Azoarcus olearius: one gene and its partner. The protein of the gene in region 1 interacts with the protein of each later gene in a pairwise test. Links are inferred from orthologs where the notes say so. Each region holds a gene or a part of one and is shown in the gene's direction. Other genes may lie near its edges.

Evidence for each region.
Region 2: the proteins of ileS (region 1) and dqs_RS19405 interact in binary tests that used the Escherichia coli proteins (3 or more experiments, as listed by UniProt). The link is inferred for Azoarcus olearius from one-to-one orthologs.

The regions. Positions count from the first base shown.
Region 1 is NZ_CP016210.1:1,377,951-1,384,798, reverse strand. What follows is about bases 1,020-4,416. They hold ileS (isoleucine--tRNA ligase), read left to right. Parts: upstream 1,020-1,417; coding sequence 1,418-4,216; downstream 4,217-4,416. Other genes in these bases: lspA (signal peptidase II), read left to right, coding at 4,209-4,416; dqs_RS06490 (bifunctional riboflavin kinase/FAD synthetase), read left to right, coding at 1,020-1,403. Also shown: dqs_RS06495 (hypothetical protein), read right to left, coding at 1-25; more of dqs_RS06490, read left to right, coding at 405-1,019; more of lspA, read left to right, coding at 4,417-4,739; dqs_RS06475 (FKBP-type peptidyl-prolyl cis-trans isomerase), read left to right, coding at 4,736-5,164; ispH (4-hydroxy-3-methylbut-2-enyl diphosphate reductase), read left to right, coding at 5,194-6,132; dqs_RS06465 (aromatic ring-hydroxylating oxygenase subunit alpha), read right to left, coding at 6,504-6,848. UniProt on the Escherichia coli protein: Catalyzes the attachment of isoleucine to tRNA(Ile). As IleRS can inadvertently accommodate and process structurally similar amino acids such as valine, to avoid such errors it has two additional distinct tRNA(Ile)-dependent editing activities.
Region 2 is NZ_CP016210.1:4,237,580-4,243,877, forward strand. What follows is about bases 1,678-4,524. They hold dqs_RS19405 (HyaD/HybD family hydrogenase maturation endopeptidase), read left to right. Parts: upstream 1,678-2,715; coding sequence 2,716-3,333; downstream 3,334-4,524. Other genes in these bases: dqs_RS19400 (ATP-binding protein), read right to left, coding at 1,678-2,318; dqs_RS19410 (HypC/HybG/HupF family hydrogenase formation chaperone), read left to right, coding at 3,335-3,646; dqs_RS19415 (thioredoxin domain-containing protein), read left to right, coding at 3,643-4,101; dqs_RS19420 (hydrogenase expression/formation protein), read left to right, coding at 4,117-4,524. Outside these bases: dqs_RS19395 (glutathione peroxidase), read left to right, coding at 14-604; more of dqs_RS19400, read right to left, coding at 624-1,677; more of dqs_RS19420, read left to right, coding at 4,525-4,989; dqs_RS19425 (rubredoxin), read left to right, coding at 5,034-5,246; [NiFe]-hydrogenase assembly chaperone HybE, read left to right, coding at 5,246-5,812; dqs_RS19435 (hypothetical protein), read left to right, coding at 5,813-6,298.

The DNA.
Region 1 (6,848 bases):
CGGCGGTCAACAGGTTTGCGCTCATGGTCGTCTCCTTGTGTGGGTAGTCGCCTTGCCGCCGGTGAGCGCGGTTTCTTACCGGGCGGCAGATCGGACGCTCGTTCCAGCGCCTCACCCCTCTTCCAGCAAAGGACGCGCCAGGCTGCGCGGCGGGAACCGAAGCCGCGCGCTTGCGCGGGATTCCACAGGGCCGGCGCCGTGCGCGCGTACGAGAATCGGACAGCCCGGCGTGGATCACCCGCCACGCTGTCCGGGAATGGAGCAGGACCGCGAGCGCATGGCCCGCCCGCGCGGCGCGCGGCACGCGAAGGCCTCGCGCTCCGCCGCGGCATCCACGAAGGGGCCGCCGCGGCGCACGTCCACGCCCGCCTTTGCCGCTATAATTGCGCCTTTTTCAGGCGGTCATGCAGGTCTCACGCGGGATTCCCGACCACGCCGCCCGGCAGCCTTCGGTGCTCACCATCGGCAACTTCGACGGCGTGCATCGCGGCCACCAGGCGCTGCTCAAGCTGCTCACCGACAAGGCGCGCGCCCTTGGCCTGCCCGCGGTGGTGCTCACGTTCGAGCCGCATCCGCGCGAGTACTTCGCTCCTGATGCCGCCCCCGCGCGCCTGGCTTCGCTGCGCGAAAAGCTGCTGCTGCTGGCCGCGGCCGGGGTGGACCGGGTGCATGTCTGCCGCTTCGACGCCCGCCTCGCGCAGCTCTCGCCCACAGCCTTCATCGACGATCTGCTGGTGCGCGGCCTCGGCGTGCGCCACCTCTATATCGGTGACGATTTCCGCTTTGGCGCGCGCCGCGCGGGCGACTTCGCAATGCTGCAGCAGGCCGGCGCGGCCCACGGCTTCGCGGTGGAATCCATGGCCACGCTGGATGTCGAGGGCGAACGCGTTTCCAGCTCGGCGGTGCGTGCGGCGCTGGCCGACGGCGACATGGCCCACGCCGAGCGCCTGCTCGGCCGCCCCTACAGCATCGCCGGGCGCGTGATCCACGGCGACAAGATCGGCCGCCGCATCGGCTACCCCACCGCCAACGTGCAGATGAAGCACCGCAAGCCGCCCTTCACCGGGGTGTATGCGGTGCGGGTGGAGGGCCTGACCGACGGGCTGGTGGACGGCGTCGCCAGCATGGGCATCCGCCCCACGATCAACAGCGCCGGCAGCCTGCGCCTGGAAGTGAACCTGTTCGACTGGAACAGCGACTGCTACGGTGCGCACCTGCGGGTGCACTTCCTGCACCGCCTGCGCGGCGAGGCCAGGTTCGATTCGCTCGACGCGCTCACCGCGCAGATCGGCCGCGACGCCGATGATGCGCGCGCCTGGCTGGCTGCCCACCCCACCGCCGGCCCGCGCCTGCCGCGCCCCCAAGATCACTCAACAATCACCCTCCCGCGCCCGCGGGGCTGACCAAGACCACTGCCATGGCTGACTACCGCAAGACGCTGAACCTGCCCGACACCGCCTTTCCGATGCGCGGCGACCTGCCCAAGCGCGAGCCCGGCTGGATCGCGGCGTGGCAGCAGCAGAAGCTCTACCAGAAGATCCGCAAGGCGGCCGCCGGCCGGCCCAAGTTCGTGCTGCACGACGGCCCGCCCTATGCCAACGGCAATCTTCACCTCGGCCATGCGCTGAACAAGATCCTGAAGGACATCATCGTCCGCTCGAAAACCCTGGCCGGCTTCGACGCGCCCTACGTGCCCGGCTGGGACTGCCACGGCCTGCCGATCGAGCACAAGGTCGAAGTCACCCACGGCAAGAACCTGCCCGCCGACAAGGTGCGCGAGCTGTGCCGCGCCTACGCCGCCGAGCAGGTCGAGATCCAGAAGAAGGAATTCATCCGCCTTGGCGTGCTGGGCGACTGGGACAACCCCTACCTGACGATGAACTTCGCCAACGAGGCGGGCGAAGTGCGCGCGCTGGCCGAGATGGTCAAGGCGGGCTACGTGTTCAAGGGCCTGAAGCCGGTGAACTGGTGCTTCGACTGCGGCTCGGCGCTGGCCGAAGCGGAAGTCGAATACGCCGACAAGGCCTCGCCGGCAGTCGATGTCGGCTTCCCCTGTGCCGAGCCCGACCGCCTCGCCGACGCCTTCGGTCTGGCGCCGCTGACCAAGCCGGCGCTGGCGGTGATCTGGACGACCACGCCCTGGACCATCCCCGCCAACCAGGCGCTGAACATGCACCCGGAGTTCGACTACGCGCTGGTCGATACCGGCGAGCGCTACCTGGTGCTGGCGCACGACCTGGTCGGCGCCTGCCTCGAACGCTACGGCCTGAACGGCCGCATCGTCGCCACCTGCAAGGGTGCCGCGCTCGACCGCGTGGCCTTCCGCCATCCGTTCTACGACCGCCTGTCGCCGGTCTTCCTGGGCGACTACGTGACGCTCGACGCCGGCACCGGCGTGGTCCACAGCGCACCCGCCTACGGCCTGGAAGACTTCCAGTCCTGCCGCGCCAATGGCATGCAGAGCGACGACATCCTGACCCCGGTGATGGGCGACGGCCGCTACGCGCCCGACCTGCCCTTCTTCGGCGGCATGAACATCTGGAAGGCCAACCCCGAGATCACCGCCAAGCTGCGCGAAGTCGGGTGCCTGCTGGCTGAAGCGAAAATCACCCACAGCTACATGCACTGCTGGCGCCACAAGACGCCGCTGATCTACCGCGCCACGGCGCAGTGGTTCGTCGGCATGGACAAGCCGGTGGCCGACGGCAGCACGCTGCGCGAGCGCGCGCTGCGCGGCGTGGAAGCCACCCGCTTCTTCCCCGCCTGGGGCCAGTCGCGCCTGCACGCGATGATCGCCAACCGGCCCGACTGGTGCATCTCGCGCCAGCGCAACTGGGGCGTGCCGATTCCCTTCTTCCTGCACAAGGAAACCGGCGAGCTGCATCCGCGCACCGTCGAGCTGATGGAAGAAGTGGCCAAGCGCATCGAACAGGAAGGCATCGAGGCGTGGTTCAAGCTCGACGCCGCCGAACTGCTCGGCGCCGAGGCGGCCCAGTACGACAAGATCAGCGACACGCTGGACGTCTGGTTCGATTCCGGCACCACCCACTGGCATGTGCTGCGCGGTTCGCACAACGACGGCCACGTCGAAGGCCCGCGCGCCGACCTCTACCTGGAAGGCTCGGACCAGCACCGCGGCTGGTTCCATTCCTCGCTGCTGACCGGCTGCGCAATCGACGGCCACCCGCCCTACAACGCGCTGCTCACCCACGGCTTCACGGTGGACCAGCAGGGCCGCAAGATGTCCAAGTCGCTCGGCAACACCATCCTGCCGCAGGAGGTGTCCGAGAAGATGGGCGCCGAGATCCTGCGCCTGTGGGTGGCCTCCACCGACTACTCGGGCGAGCTGTCGATCTCCAAGGAAATCCTCGACCGCGTCGTCGAGGTCTATCGCCGCGTGCGCAACACGCTGCGCTTCCTGCTCGCCAACACCGCCGACTTCGACATCGGCAAGGATGCGGTGCCGCTGGAGCAGTGGCTGGACATCGACCGCTACGCGCTCGCCTTCACCCGCCAGCTCGCCCAGCAGGCCGAGGCCGACTACGCGCGGTTCGAGTTCCACCGCATCGTGCAGGCGCTGCAGGTGTTCTGCGCCGAAGACCTCGGCGCCTTCTACCTCGACATCCTGAAGGACCGCCTGTACACCACCGCCGCCGGCAGCCAGGCACGGCGCGCGGCGCAGACGGCCTTGTGGCACATCACCCAGACGCTGCTGAAGCTGATGGCGCCCATCCTCTCCTTCACCGCCGAGGAAGCCTGGGCGGTGCTCAACCCCGGCAAGGAAGACAGCGTGATGCTGCACACCTTCCACGCGCTGCCGGCGCAGGAAGGCGAAGCCGGGTTGGTGGCGCGCTGGGAGACCATCCGCGCGGTGCGCGCCGAGGCGCTGAAGGTGATCGAGGCGCTGCGCACCGAAGGCAAGGTCGGCGCCTCGCTGCAGGCCGAACTGGAACTGCGCCTGACGGCCGACAAGTACACCGCGATGCAGAGCCTGGGCGAAGACCTGCGCTTCGTCACGATGACTTCGCGGGCCACGCTGCTGGAAGCGGCCAGCGCCGAGGCCGAAGCCATCGTCGCCACGCCGAGCGCGCGGACAAAGTGCGAACGCTGCTGGCACTACACCGACGACGTCGGCCACAACGCCGAACACCCCACGCTGTGCGCCCGCTGCGCGGACAACCTGTACGGCGCCGGCGAGACCCGCACGCATGCCTGATCTGCAAGCGGGCCAACGCCCGGCCTTCGTCGCGATGCTGCCCTGGCTGGTGCTGGCCGCCGTGGTCATGGGGCTGGACCAGCTGACCAAGCAGGTGGTGCTCGCCACCATGCAGTACGGCGAGGTGATCCCCGTCACCGGCTTCTTCGACCTGGTGCTGGTGTTCAACCGCGGCGCGGCCTTCAGCTTCCTCGCGGAACACTCCGGCTGGCAGCGCTGGTTCTTCACCGGCCTCGCGGTGGTGATCTGCGGCTGGCTGCTGGCGCTGATGCACCAGCATCGCGAGGAACGGCTGCTGCCGGCCGCTTTCGCGCTGATCATCGGCGGCGCGATCGGCAACGTGGTCGATCGCCTGCTGCACGGCGCGGTGGTCGATTTCCTGTATTTCCACGCTGGCCGCTACGGCTGGCCGGCGTTCAACCTCGCCGATTCGGCGATCACCCTCGGCGTGGGGCTGATGCTGTGGGCGCAACTGCGCGCCGGCAAGCACAAGCCTGAAGCCAGCCCGGAGCGTCCCTCGTGAGCCAGACCGTTGCCGCCAACAGCCTCGTCACCCTGCACTACCGCATCACCCTGCCCAACGGCCAGCCGCTGATCAGCACCTTCGAGGCAACGCCGGCCACGCTGCAGCTTGGCGCCGGCGAAATGCTGCCGGCGATGGAGCAGCTCATCATCGGCCTGGAGATCGGCAGCAACCACGTCTTCGAGCTGGAGCCCGAGAACGCCTTCGGCCCGCATCGCGCCGAACTGGTGGAACGCGTGAAGCGCGAGCACATGCCGAACGAGGAGATCGAACCGATGTCGATCATGGAGTTCACCGCGCCGGATGGTTCGCGCTATTCCGGCCTGGTGCGCGAGATCGACGAACAGTCGGCACTGATCGACTTCAACCACCCGCTGGCGGGCAAGGCGATCCGCTTCGAGGTGAAGGTCATCGGCACGTCCTGAGCACGCGCCGTCGCCCACAGAGAGAACAGATGGACAACAACGAAATCCTGCTCGCCAACCCGCGCGGCTTCTGCGCAGGCGTCGAGCGCGCGATCGAGATCGTGGAACGGGCGTTGCAGCGCTTCGGCGCGCCGATCTACGTCCGCCACGAGGTCGTGCACAACAAGTTCGTGGTCGACGACCTGCGCGCCAAGGGCGCCGTCTTCGTCGAGGAACTGGACGAGGTGCCGACCGGCAACACGGTGATCTTCAGCGCCCACGGCGTGTCGCAGGCGGTGCGCGAAGAGGCCGACAAGCGCGGCCTGCGCGTGTTCGATGCGACCTGCCCGCTGGTGACCAAGGTGCACATCGAGGTTGGCCGGATGCGCGAGCAGGGCCGCGAGCTGGTGATGATCGGCCACAAGGGGCATCCGGAGGTCGAAGGCACGATGGGCCAGGTGAAGGACGGCATCCACCTGGTGGAAACTGCGGCCGACGTGGCGAACCTGCAGGTGGCCGACCCCGACAAGCTGGCGTATGTAACGCAGACGACGCTGTCGGTGGATGACGCGGCGGCCATCGTCACCGCGCTGCGCGAGCGCTTCCCCAACATCATGGGGCCGAAGAAGGACGACATCTGCTACGCCACGCAGAACCGCCAGGACGCGGTGAAGTTCATGACGCCGCACGCGGACGTGGTGTTCGTGGTCGGCTCGAAGAACAGCTCCAACTCCAACCGCTTGCGCGAAGTGGCCGAGTTGCGCGGCGTGCCGGCCTATCTGGTGGATAACGCCGCGGGCATCGACCCGGCCTGGATCGAAGGCAAGCGCCGCATCGGCGTCACTGCCGGAGCGTCGGCGCCGGAAGTGCTGGTGGCGGAGGTGATCGAACGGCTCAAGGCGCTCTCCGGCGCTTCGGTGCGCAATCTGGACGGCGTGCCGGAGAAGGTGACCTTCCCGCTGCCGAAGGAGCTGCAGGAGGCGCGCTGAGCGGGCTGCAGCTCTCTTGCAAGCGCCGCTTGTCGCCTTAGTTGCGTCAAACGCGGCGCACGGGAGGTTTGCGCCGCGGGCTGCGGAACTCGCCCTGCGGGCTCGGACAGTCCTCGCCCGCTCTGCAAACCTCCCGCCCACCGCTTGAATGCAGCAGGCACTCAGACGTCAAAAATGCGAAAGGCCCTACCGGGGCCTTTCTGCTTCTTGGGCTTGCGCCTGACACTCACTGCCAAAAGCGACGTGCGGGGTATTTGTGGAGGCGGCGAGGACGGCCGAGTGAGCGCAGCGAGCGAGTTCAGCCGCCGGAGCAACTACCCCGTGCGGCGCGTATCGCAGCCGCGCAAACCCTCAGTCCGCCAACAAATCACTCAGACATTCGGCTCCATGATCCGCCGGTAGAACTCATGGAAATGCTGCATCCCGTCCTCGTACGGCGACTGGTAGGGACCGACCTCGTTGCGCCCTTCCTTCAGCAGCGCCAGACGGCCGCGGTCCATGCGCTCGCCGATGTCGTCGTCCTCGATTGCGGTTTCCATGTAGGCGGCCTGCTCGGCCTCCACGAACTCGCGCTCGAACTCCACGATGTCTTCCGGGTAGTAGAACTCGACCACGTTGGTGGTCTTGTCCACATCGGTCGGGATCAGCGTGCTCACCACCAGCACATGCGGATACCACTCCACCATGATGTTGGGGTAGTAGGTCAGCCAGATCGC
Region 2 (6,298 bases), 2.9 Mb from region 1 along the record:
CCGGAGAACCGCAATGCGCACTACCGCCCTTGCCCTGACCTTGCTCGCCCTCGCCACCGCGGCCGTTGTGTACGCCGCCAGCGAGGCGCCCGTACCGGCCGCGACGCAAGCCGCCGCACCTGCCAGCCCGCTGCTCGACCACAGCTTCCGCCGCCTGCACGGGGCCGAAACGCTCAACCTGCGCGAACGCTATGCCGGCCAGCCGCTGCTCATCGTCAACACCGCCAGCCATTGCGGCTACACCGGCCAGTTCAAGGAACTGGAAGCCATCCACCAGCGCTACCGTGCGCAGGGGCTGAAGGTGCTCGGCTTCTCGTCGGATGACTTCAACCAGGAAGCCGACAACGAAGCCAAGGCCGCCAACGTCTGCTTCGTGAACTTCGGCGTCACCTTCGACATGTTCGCGCCCATCCACGTGCGCGGCGGCGACGCGCATCCGCTGTTCCGCGAACTCGCGCGCCAGTCGCAGGCGCCGCGCTGGAATTTCTATAAGTACGTGGTCGACCGCCAGGGCAAGGTGGTGGCCAGCTTCGAGAGCGCGGTCAAGCCGGACGCCCCCGAGGTAGTCGCCGCGCTCGAACGCGCGATTGCCGGCGCTCGCTGAGCGCCGGCTTCGCCACCGTTCAGGCTTCGGCTGGCGTCAGCGCACGGAACATCGCGCAGCGGTCGAAGGCCGCCATATCCGGCGGCACCGCCTTGCGCCCGCAGTACTTCGCCACCAGCTTGGCCAGGCCCTTGATGTCGCGCCCCGAGGCCTGCGGGTAGCGCGCCACCAGGCGGGCGACGAGCGCGTCGTCGAGCGCGAGCCCGAACTGCTCGGCCATCACCTGCCAGATCCGCGCGCGCGCCTCGGCGTCCGGCTGCTCGTAGCGGATCAGCGCGATGCAGCGCGAGACGATGGCCTCGTCGATGTCATCGACCCGGTTGGTGGTGAGGAACAGCAGGCCGTTGAAGTACTCCAGCACGCGCAGGAACACCCCGACCACCGCGTTCATCGAGATGTTGTCGTCGCGGCGCTTGATGTACACATCGGCTTCGTCGATCAGCATCACCGCGCCCCAGCGCTGCGCGCGCGTCAGCACTTCCTTCAACGCCGTTTCCATCGCCGCGACGTTGAGGCCGAGCTGGCCGGAATGCACCCGGTACAGCGGTCGGCGGATGATTTCCGAATACACCTCGGCGGTCAGCGTCTTGCCCACCCCCGGAGGGCCGGCGCACAGCACCGTGGTGCCGCCCGACTTGCCGGCGACGATGTCGTCCATCAGCACGTCCATCTCGGCCGTCAGGATGTCGATCAGGTCGGTCTGCTCCTCCGGCAGGATCAGCTTTTCCTTCAGCGCCGGGGCGTAGGCATAGGGCTCGAGGTCATCCACATGCACCCATACGTAGTGGTGCAGGTCCAGATGGAACATCAGGATGTAGAAATGCACCGGTAGCTGGGTGAACACGCCCTTGGGCAGGGTTTCCTGGATCGCCTGCACCTCGGCCTCGACCTTGAAGTCGCCGTTCTTGGAGGCGCGCCGCAGGTAGCGTTCCAGGATGTCGCCGGGCGCATCCAGCGTCAGCGCCCGGTCGGCGAGGATGCTCTCGTCGTTCACCAGGCGCGCCTTGCCACCGCCCGAGGACAGCACGATCACGTCCTTGCGCGACCAATCGGTGTCGCGGTGCGTCGCGGTGGGGTTTTCGGCGTAATAGCCCACGCCGGTGCCGGAAAACTGCTCGCCGTTGCGCGCCCGCCAGTCGAAATAGCGCGTCGCGCCTTCGTCGTAGGCGGCAATCAGCGCCGGCGTCTCGCGCACATAGCCCTTGGTGGCGAAGACTTCGGAGATCGTGCGCCCCGGGATGTCGCTCGGGTTGATGCGGATGTTGGCGGTGGCGAGCTTGGCCTTGGCGTTGGACTTGAGTTCCACCAGCACCTTGGCGCTTTCTTCTCCGCCCGGCGGGGTGTAATCGATGCGCGTCACCGCCCAGGCCAGCGGCTTGCCGGTCAGCGCGGCGGTGAACAGCCAGCCGCGGATGGCCCCGGCGGCGAGGTAGCGGATGATTTCCGGCACCACCTTTTCGAGGTCGTCATCCTCGAAGCGGAAACCTTCGTCGTTGAAAGCCTGTTGCAGGGTTTCCAGCTGGGCGGCTCGGGCGCGCTGGGTAGGTCCGCCGGCACCGTACAGATCGCCGAGGAAGCGCACCTCGGCGTGTTCGAGTTGGGCAAAGGGCACTTCGGCCCGGCTGCCCAGCTTCAGTTGGTCCTGCAGATAGGCCAGGCGCGGAAAGGCCTTGACCATGGCCTCGACGTGATTGCGTTCGATTTGCAGCTTCACCGCTTCCTCCAGATCGCCGGGAGCGCCGTCGCGGCGCGTACCGCGGCACTGCAGCAGAATTGGTGCCAGTCACCGAACCGGCCTGAAGCGCCTTTTCAATCAATACCTTGGAACAAGGCGGCGCGAAAATGACGATGCGCTTGTCGCAAGCCGCACAGCGTGCGTGGACGATTCGCGTCAAACGGCCGGCCTCTGGACACGCCGCCGCCCACTGATAACCGGCTTTCCACTTCCGCATCCAAATCCGCCATGCCTCACCCAGCGCTATTGCTTTCGGCTAGGGGGCGGGAGGCCCGGATCGCGTGCCGCGCGCGGCCTGCGGGGGCACGCCGCGATGGGCGCACAGGCTGGCACGCTCCCTGCTGCTGTTACGCGTCCCGTAACACCTGATCCCACCATGACTGCGCCCTCCCCTGACTCCGCCCTGATCCTTGGCATCGGCAACCTGCTGTGGGCCGACGAAGGTTTCGGCGTGCGCTGCGTGGAAGCTTTCAACGCCGCCTGGCAGGCGCCCGACAGCGTCACCGTGATGGACGGCGGCACCCAGGGCCTCTACCTGCTGCCCTACGTTACCGCCGCGCGCCGGCTGATCGTGTTCGACGCCGTCGATTACGGTCTGGAACCCGGCACGCTGCGGCTGGTGGAAGACGACGAGGTGCCGCGCTTCATGGGTGCCAAGAAGATGAGCCTGCACCAGACCGGCTTCCAGGAAGTGATCGCCTCGGCCGCGCTGCTCGGCCAGTGCCCACAGTCGATGCTGCTGATCGGCGTGCAGCCGGTGGAACTGGAAGACTTCGGCGGCAGCCTGCGGCCCGCGGTGCGCGCCCGCGTGGACGAAGCGGTGGCGATTGCCGCGGCCCGGCTGCGCGAGTGGGGCTTCCCGCTGCAAGCGCGTCAGGACGAGGCCGCGCCGCTCGCCGACGCCGCGCTGCAGATGCAGCGCTACGAGGCCGGCCGCCCGCCCGAGGACCTCGCCTGCCGCATCGGCGACATCCGCTTCATGCCGGAGCGCTGAGATGTGCGTCGGCATCCCCGTGCAGGTGCTGCGCAGCGAGGAAACGCGCGCGCTGTGCCGTGACCGCGACGGCAGCGAAGTGTGGGTGGATCTGCTGCTGGTGGGCGAGCAGCCACCCGGCACCTGGCTGATGTGCTTTCTCGGCGCGGCGCGCGAGGTGATCGACGCCGACACCGCACAACGCACGCTCGCCGCGCTCGCGGCACTCGACACCCTGCTGGCCGGCGGCGACGCCGACCTCGACGCGGCCTTCGCCGACCTGGTGAACCGCGAACCCGAACTGCCCGATTTCCTCAAACCGCAAACCACATGACCAGCCCCGACGCCCTCGAAAACGCCCTTCAGCGCCTTGCCCAGCACGACGGATTCCAACGCCTGGAAGCCTCCGATCTGCCCGCCTTCGCCGCCGCCCCGGGCACCGCGGTGCTGCTCTTGACCGACGACCCGGTGCGCTGCCCGGAAGCCTGGGACATGGTGGTGGTGCTGCCGGAAGCGCTGAAGGCGGTGCCCGGGCTGCGTCCGGCGGTCGCGGCGCCCGAGGCCAGCCGCGCGATCGCTGCCGGCTTCGGCATCACCCGCTATCCGGCGCTGCTCGTGCTGCGCGGCGAAGGCACCGAGCCCGGCCACGACTACGTCGGCGCCCTCGAAGGCATGCGCGACTGGCAGGTGCTGGTGCAGTCGCTCGCCACGCTGGCCGCCGCACCCGCCGGCCGCCGCCCCGGCATCGGCATTCCGGTGCTCGGCGCCGGCCCCTCTTCCTGCCACTGACCCGGAACCCTCCGCATGAAAGCCTGGTCCGCCAACGCCTTCCCGATTCCCGTCGTCGCCGCCGGCCCCGGTTCGCAGCCGGAAGAAGACGAAGCGCTCGACTACCTGCCGCTGCCCAGCGGCATGGACACCTTCGCCCCGCCCCGCCTGCCCGACCACATCGACCCCGCCTCGCGCGCCACCGCCGTCGCCACGCTGCAGGGCCTGCTCGCCGCGATGCGCGCGTGGACCTTCGGCACGCCCGGCCACCCGGTGGTCGATCTCGCGCCGCTCGACGGCGCCAGCCTCGCGCTGATCAACGATGCGCTCGGTCAGGGCGAGGTCAGCGCCCGCGTGCTCGGCGAGACCGAGCTGCGCATCCAGGAAACCGTGTTCGCCGGCATCTGGCGCGTGGTCGAGACCGACCGCGGCGGCCGTCGCCTCAACGACCGCATCGAGGCCTGCGCGATGCCGGCCGAGGTCATCACCCGCAGCCTCGAAGCCGCCCAAGCGGCGATTGCCGCCCCCACGCCGCCGCAGGGGGTGATGAACGCGCCCGCGGTGCTCAACGAACTGCTGCACGCGGTCGCCACGCGCCGCCCGGGCGCGGCGGCCCACATCGTCAACCTGACCCTGCTGCCGATGAACCCGGCCGACCTGGCGTGGCTGGTGGAGGTGCTCGGCGTCGGCCCGACGGTGATCCTGTCGCGCGGCTACGGCAATTGCCGGATCACCGCCACCGCGCTCGCCCGTACCTGGTGGGTGCAGTACTTCAACAGCGCCGACACGCTGATCCTCAACACCCTCGAAGTGACCGAACTGCCCGACGTCGCGCCCGCCGCGGCGGACGATTTCGGCGACAGCATCGCGCGGCTCGAGGAATGGATCGCGACCCTGTGCGACGCCTGAGTCGCGCGCTATTCTTAAAGATATAAACGGAGCAGCGCCACGCCATGTTCGAAGGCAGCTACCTGGGCAACGACGCCCGCCTCGACCCCGCCGCGCGGCTGGAATGCGGCATCTGCTGGTGGGTGTACGACCCGGCCGAGGGCGACGCGCTTGCCCAGGTGCCGGCGGGCACGCCCTTCGCCGCGCTGCCGGCGCACTGGTGCTGCCCCAACTGCGAAGCGCCGCGCCACAAGTTCATGGTCATCGCGGACGACTGATGACCGCCGTCGCGCGCACCTTCCCTGCCACCGCGGAGCCTGCCGACGCGGCGGCAGCGCACGCCGCCCGCCTGCGCGCGTGTTTTCAGCACATCGCGAGCACACGCATGGCAGGCCTGCCGATCTGCAACCCGGCGCTCGGCGTTGCAGTGCCGGCGCTGCTGCCTTTCCAGGGCGAGTGGCTGGGCGCGCTGGTCACGCCGTGGGCGATCAGCCTGGTGCTGCTGCCGGGCGAGGGCACGCGCTTTCGCGCGATCGGCGTCGGCGACAGCCAGGACTGGGACTTCCCGTCCGGCCGCTACAGCTTCCTCGGCCACCAGGAAGCGGATCTCGGCGCGTACCAGACCTGTTCGCTCGCCTCGCCGGTGTTCGAATTCGCCGATCAGGCCGCCGCCGAAACCTTCGCGCTCGCCGCACTGGAAGCCTTGTTGCGGAACGAGGAGGACGGCGGCGCGGCGCGCGCGCACGACGCCCGCGAGGCAGCCCGCCTCGCCGGCCTGCCTGCCGCGGCCGCCCCGGTCTCGCGGCGCGCCTTCCTGCGCGGCGCACTCTTCGGCGGCCGCTGAATGCTGGCCGGCACCGCCCTCCAGCTGCATGCCACCGTCGCCGGAGACGGGCGCCTCCATGCGACCGTCCGCACCCTGCGGCCCGCGGCGGCCCGGCTGCTGGTGGGCCGCCGCGTGGATGAAGCCGTGGCGCTGGCGCCCAGGCTGTTCGCCCTGTGCGGCTGCGCCCAGGGCGCGGCCGCGCGTCTCGCCTGTCGCGCTGCGGCGGGCGAAGCCGCGGCGCTTGACGAGGGCGACGAGCGCCGCCTCGCCGCCGAGGCGGCGCACGAGCACCTGTGGCGGCTGCTGCTCGACTGGCCGGTGCTGTTCGGCGCGCCGCCGCAGCGCCAGCGCTATGCCGATCTCCATCGCCGGCTGAGCATCGGGCCGGACGCCACCAGCGCCGGTGCACTGGGCGAAGAACTGCAGCGGCTCGCCACCGACGAACTCCTCGGCGGCACGCTCCCGCGCCTGCAGGACGCAGCCTCGCTGGACGCCGTGCACGCC